Regions from separate parts of the Allocoprococcus similis genome, predicted to be linked through region 1. Evidence: predicted binding sites of a transcription regulator. Region 1 holds the regulator's gene; the other holds the start of a gene.
What was found. The regulator Rex, encoded in region 1, represses fermentation and respiration genes when NADH is low (regulators of the CRP and FNR family bind a similar motif). The targets are predictions, from matches to a motif close to ATTGTTAANTANTTAACAAT.
Positions count from the first base shown of each region.

Region 2: the regulator Rex is predicted to act here: its motif matches at 1,579-1,598, upstream of fucO (lactaldehyde reductase).

Region 1 covers NZ_BAAHSG010000007.1:141,097-144,507, forward strand. Annotated here, with positions in the region: gene ACYQ5K_RS04460 (ABC-F family ATP-binding cassette domain-containing protein) at 1-1,302, opposite strand, end outside; gene ACYQ5K_RS04465 (redox-sensing transcriptional repressor Rex) at 1,461-2,108, shown strand; gene ACYQ5K_RS04470 (NAD(P)H-hydrate dehydratase) at 2,189-3,411, shown strand, end outside.
Region 2 covers NZ_BAAHSG010000011.1:122,439-125,849, reverse strand. Annotated here, with positions in the region: gene ACYQ5K_RS06715 (MATE family efflux transporter) at 1-949, shown strand, start outside; gene ACYQ5K_RS06710 (TetR/AcrR family transcriptional regulator C-terminal domain-containing protein) at 962-1,522, shown strand; gene fucO (lactaldehyde reductase) at 1,639-2,784, shown strand; gene ACYQ5K_RS06700 (peptidase C39) at 3,209-3,411, opposite strand, start outside.

The sequences.
Region 1 (3,411 bases):
GGTAAAAAGAAAAGCCGCAAGCATGTTCCGGATCTGTGTGTTGGTAAGCATCGGATAATCATCGGAAATTTCTTCAAAGATTGTCTTATCCATATGAAGGACGTGGTGTTCCTGATCGTAGTAACCAATCTCCACATTGGCACCCAGTGTAAAGGAACCGCTGTCTGCCCGGATCACATTGTTCAGAATCTTGAGAAGCGTAGTTTTTCCGGTTCCGTTGTCGCCAATAATGGCTACATGTTCCCCACGCTTGATCTCGAAACTGATATCTGTGAAAAGTGTCTGTGGCGGAAAGGCTTTGCTTAATCCTTTGACAGAAAGTACATCATTGCCACTGACACGTGAAGGTTCCAGCTTCAGATGGATGTCGGTGTTGATCTCCATCGGTTTGTCTACAAGCGTCATCTTATCCAGCATTTTTTCCCGGCTTTCGGCACGCTTGATGGATTTCTCACGGTTAAATGAACGGAGCTTTTCGATTACGGCTTCCTGATGTTTGATCTCACGCTGCTGATTCAAGTATTCTTTTAATTTGGCTTCCCTGAGCTGTTCTTTTTTGACAGCAAAATCAGAATAATTGCCCATATAAGTATGAAGCTGTCCCTGCTCGACTTCAATCACCTTTGTAACTACACGGTTTAGGAAATAGCGGTCGTGGGATACGATAAGAACAGCACCCGGATAATTCAGAAGATAGGTTTCCAGCCATGCGATGGAGTTCATATCCAGGTGGTTGGTTGGCTCATCCAGAAGCAGGACGTCAGGCTTGGTAAGAAGGAGTTTGCCAAGAGATACACGGGTCTTCTGACCACCGGATAAAGAATCTACGGGTTTGGTAAATTCTTCTTCTGTAAATCCGAGACCTTTTAGAACGCCGGTAAGCTCACTTTTATAGGCGTAACCGTCTGCGTGCTCAAATGCAGAAGTCAGTCTCTGATAAGTGGAAAGACGTGCTTCAAGAGCATCTCCGGAAAGAGACGGAAGCTCCATCTCGATTGTACGTATCTGCTTTTCCATCTCAATGATTTCAGCTTTTGCCGTGCGGACTTCTTCGTAAATGGTATTGCCGCTTTCCATCTCCTGATGCTGTGCAAGGTAGCCGAGAGTTTTGCCTTTGGTAAGAACAACCGTCCCTGCATCGGGAGAAAGTTGTCCTACGATCATCTTGAGGATCGTGGATTTGCCGGCTCCGTTAAGACCTACTAGGGCAGCTTTTTCATGGTTTTCTATATGAAAGGAACCGTCTTTTACGATGACCTGATCCCCAAAACTTTTTGACAGATTATGACATGCCAGTATCATTTTTATATCCTCCTGTTAAAGTGGCAATTATGTTACTGCTCACAGTAACATAATTATAGCTGAAATACGACAAAAAACAACTATAAAATTTGACTTTTTCGTTGGATTCTTATATAATTAAAAATAATGAGTCAAAAAATAGGAAGGTGGAAGTGAAAGTGGCATCAAGAGAAATATCTCAGGCAGTAATAAGGAGACTTCCGCGGTATTATCGTTATTTAGGGGAACTACTGGAGAGCGGAGTCGAACGGATATCATCCAATGAATTAAGTAAAAGAATGAAAGTGACTGCTTCACAGATCCGGCAGGATCTGAATAATTTCGGTGGATTTGGACAGCAGGGATATGGCTATAATGTAAAGTATCTTTATACAGAGATAGGTAAGATCCTTGGACTGAACGAGAAACATAAATTCGTTATCATTGGAGCAGGAAATCTTGGACAGGCATTGGCGAACTATGCAGCATTTGAAAATCGGGGATTTGTTTTAAAAGGGCTGTTTGACGTAAACCCAAGGCTTGCCGGATTGACGATCCGTGGAGTTGAGATCCGTATGATGGATGAATTGAAGGATTTTGTGAAAGAAAACGATATTGAGATCGGGGTTCTCACGATTCCGAAGGCAAAAGCAGTAGAGGTTGCCAATCTCCTGGTAGATAATGGAGTCAAGGCTATCTGGAATTTTGCGCATACAGATCTGAATCTGCCGGATAATATTATTGTGGAGAATGTTCATTTGTCTGAAAGTCTGATGAGATTATCTTATAACATCACCAGATACAATGAAGAACATGAAGGAAAGTAGTCAAAGCATACCAGAAGGCAGAGGTGCAGGAAAGTTTTTTCCTGCACCTTTTTGAAAATTAAATGTATGGGAGACCGGATATGAAAGAAATACTGACAGCAGATCAGATGAGAAGATCGGATCAGAGAATGATACAGAAGATGCAGGTCCCGTCCCTTGTCCTGATGGAACGGGCGGCACTTCAGTGTGTGGCTGCGATGAAAGCAGAAGGCATAGACTTGTCGAAAGCACTGGTTGTGTGTGGAAGTGGCAACAACGGTGGTGACGGATTCGCAATTGCAAGGATGCTCGTAGAAGAAGGATATCATCCGGATGTAGTATTGGTCGGAAATTATGACCATCGTAGTGAAGAAACAAAAATCCAGATGAAAATTCTGGAAAATCTGGGAATATCTGTAGGAAACAGTTTGCCACAGAAAGAATATAGTGTTATTATAGATGCCGTATTCGGTATTGGTCTGTCACGTGAAATAAAAGGCAGGTATGCAGAGGTGATCGATCAGATGAACCGGATGACTGCCTGTAAGGTGGCAGTTGACACTCCTTCAGGGATCCGTTCGGATGATGGGAAAGTGCTTGGAACTGCATTTAAAGCAGATCTTACAGTGACCTTTGCGTTTCAGAAGATGGGACAGATCCTGTATCCGGGATGTGAGTATGCAGGAAAGCTTGTTACAGCTCCGATCGGAATTACCAGGCCGGAGTTTTTTGCGGAAGAAGAAATCTGCATGGCACTTGAAAAATCCGATGTGCCGGCAATGCTGCCGCAAAGGAAACCGGATTCTAATAAAGGGACTTATGGAAAGGTTCTGATGATTACCGGAAGCAAAGGAATGTCCGGTGCAGCATATTTAAGTGCCAGGGCAGCATATCTTTCGGGAGCCGGGCTTGTCCGGATTTATACGGAGGAAAGCAACCGGGCAATCTTACAGGAACTTTTACCGGAGGCGGTAATGACGACCTATTCTCTGGATGAGACAGAATCCTTTGAAGAACTTCCGGATTTGCTGGAATGGGCGGATGTGCTCTGTATTGGCTGCGGACTCGGCATGGGACCGCATTCGGAGAAATTACTGAAAAAGGTGCTTGAGAATAATAAAAAACCGGCTGTTATTGATGCGGACGGACTGAACCTTCTGGCAAAGACCGGTGAGTGGGGGATCGGACAGATTCGGATGAATCCTTCCGGATATGTACTTACTCCGCACATGAAAGAAATGTCCAGACTGACCGGATACAGCGTACAGGAATTAAAAGACAACAGAAGAGAGCTATTACGGAAATATACAGAAAAAGTTCATGC
Region 2 (3,411 bases), on a different contig from region 1:
ACTTGCGGATTCTATTCTTTATCTGCGGATTTACTTTTTAGGTATCTTCGGTACCTTGATCTTTAATATAGGCTCAGCCATCATGCGCTCCATCGGTGATTCCCGCAGACCACTATATTACCTGATCATCTGTTGTTTTCTAAACATCATCCTCGATCTGGTACTAGTAATCGTATTTGATATGGGAATTGTCGGAGCCGCTATCGCGACCATTATTTCACAGGCAGTAAGTGCAATCCTTGTCACCAATGCACTGATGAAAAAATATGATGACTGCAAGCTTTATCTGAGCAAACTGCACATAGACCTTTTGAAGCTGCGTCTGGAATTCCGCATCGGTATTCCAAGTGCACTGCAGGCATTTATGTACAGTATTACCAATATCATTATTCAGGCAGCGATCAATGGTTTCGGAACCGATACTGCCGCTGCATGGGCTTCTTTTGGTAAACTAGATGCGCTTTTCTGGACAGTCAACGGAGCATTCGGAATTGCGATCACAACCTTTGCCGGTCAGAATTACGGAGCAGGAAAAAAAGACCGCATTTTCAAAAGTGTCCGTATCTGCCTTGCAATGGCAGTGGCTGTATGCGGAGGGATCGTTCTGTTTTTAGCCATCTTCTGCCGCCCACTGTTCTCAATTTTTACGACAGATCAAAATGTGATCAATATCGGTATTGATATGCTGCGTTTTATGGCACCGTGCTACACTATTTATGTATTTATTGAAGTTCTCTCCGGTGCACTTCGCGGAACCGGCGATGTCCTGCTGCCGACACTGATCACACTTGGCGGCGTATGTCTGATCCGTATTCCGTGGATTATGTTTGTCTTACCGGCACACCATACCACAACCTGTGTAATGCTTAGTTATCCGATTTCCTGGATCACTACCACAGCTTTGATCATACCGTACTATTTATATAGAAAAAAACATGCTTACGATTAAGGAGAATTGAACATGGCCAAATCCGAATCTACCAAATACCGGCTCGCCGAAGCAATGAAAACCTGCATGAAGACCACTTCTGTCGATGATATCACCATCCGCCAGATTGTGGAAGTCTGCGGCGTCACACGCCAGACCTTTTACCGCAATTTTCTTGATAAATATGATCTGATCAACTGGTATTTTGACAAACTTCTTCTTAAATCATTTGAACATATGGGCGAAGGTACCACTGTTTATGACGGACTGGTCAAAAAATTTGAATATTTAAAGGAAGAGCACCTGTTTTTCGCTGCAGCATTCCGCTCTGACGATCAGAACTCTTTAAAAGAACATGATTTTGAACTGATTCTGGAATTCTATTCAAACCTTATTTTCCAGAAAACCGGAAGACGCCCGGATGCAGAAACTTCATTTCTTTTAGAGATGTACTGCCGTGGCTCGATTTACATGACTGTCAAATGGCTGCTTGGCGGAATGAATTTTCCGCCTGCGCAGCTTGCAAAACAACTGGTACTTGGCATGCCGGAAAAACTTGTGCAACTCTTCACTAATTTGCATATTTTGTCTTAAGCTTTTGTATAAATGTTACACTTTTCATATTCTGTAACTTTTTTTACCGCCTTCTTATTGTTAAAATAGTATCAGAAACAAGTGGTTTTACCATAAACGAAAAGGAGATATGTATCATGGCAAACAGAATTATGTTAAATCAGACATCTTATCACGGAGCAGGTGCAATCGCAGAGATTGCAACAGAAGCAAAAGCTCACGGTTTCAAAAAAGCTCTTGTATGTTCTGACCCGGATCTGATCAAATTCAATGTTACTTCCAAAGTAACAGATATCTTAGACAAAGAAGGACTTGCTTACGAAATCTACTCTGATATCAAAGCAAACCCGACTATCGAGAACGTACAGCACGGTGTACAGGCTTTCAAAAATTCAGGTGCTGATTACATCATCGCAATCGGTGGCGGATCTTCTATGGATACTTCCAAAGCAATCGGTATCATCATCGCAAACCCGGAATTTGAAGATGTAAGAAGCCTGGAAGGTGTAGCTCCGACAAAGAAACCTTGCGTTCCGATCATTGCCGTTCCGACAACAGCCGGTACTGCTGCAGAAGTTACGATCAACTATGTAGTAACAGATGTAGAAAAGAAACGTAAATTCGTCTGTGTAGACCCACATGATATGCCGATCATCGCTGTTGTAGACCCGGAAATGATGTCCTCTATGCCAAAAGGACTGACCGCTTCAACCGGTATGGATGCATTAACTCATGCGATCGAAGGCTACACCACAAAAGCCGCATGGGAAATGACAGATATGTTCCACTTAAAAGCAATCGAGATTATCTCCAAATCTCTCCGCGGTGCTGTTGAAAACACCAAAGAAGGAAGAGAAGGAATGGCTCTTGGACAGTACATCGCCGGAATGGGCTTCTCAAACGTAGGTCTTGGAATCGCTCACTCAATGGCTCATACCCTTGGAGCAGTCTATGACACACCACACGGTGTTGCATGTGCAATGATGCTTCCGATCGTAATGGAATACAACGCAGACTGCACCGGAGAAAAATACCGTGAAATCGCCCGCGCAATGGGAGTTGAAGGCGTAGATAATATGTCTCAGGAAGAATACAGAAAAGCAGCTGTAGATGCAGTCCGCAAACTCTCTGAAGACGTAGGAATCCCATCCAAACTCGAAGCCCTCAAAGAAGAAGATCTCCAGTTCCTCGCAGAATCCGCCCACGCCGACGCCTGCGCACCTGGAAATCCAAAAGACGCATCCGTAGAAGACCTCAAAGATCTCTTCAGAAAACTGATGTAAAGAACAAAATATACATAGTCTGGTAATAAAGCAAAATAATATTCACATCCTATAAATTGATATTCCACTTGCTTTGCTTACCAACAAAGTAGAAAAAGCAACCCCCACAAATTCCGCTAAAAGCGAAATTTGTGGGGGTGAACTTTTTCTCCCCGTATCTTAGTTGATGCAACCCACTTGAGGTATCAGCGCCCGAATCGCCATACATCTTGTTTGGATGCATTGAGGGAGCTGATGCAATTCTTAAGGTTGTGGAAATTTGTGTTATTCCGTGAAATCCATCTGTCTGAGCGCGCCGCGCGAGTTATGGATTTCACGGAATGCCCTTAACAAATTTACAGAACCTCAAGAACTGCCAGCGCACCGAACCGCATCCAAACAAGATGTATGGCGATTCGGGCGCGTCCCTCAAACCAATCCCCCATCAAATAAAATACTCTATCGTCTTTTCTTCCGACAACTTCGTCTTCTCATTAAACAAAAGCACTGCTTCCCGCCCTTCTTCCGGTCCAAAAGAATACAGTTCCAGTACTTCCCGGTTAAACATCTCCTCCGGTACGATCCGGTTATACCGGTCCGGCTTGTCCGTCACAAGTACAACCTCCTTTTCCTCAAAAGGCTCTTCCC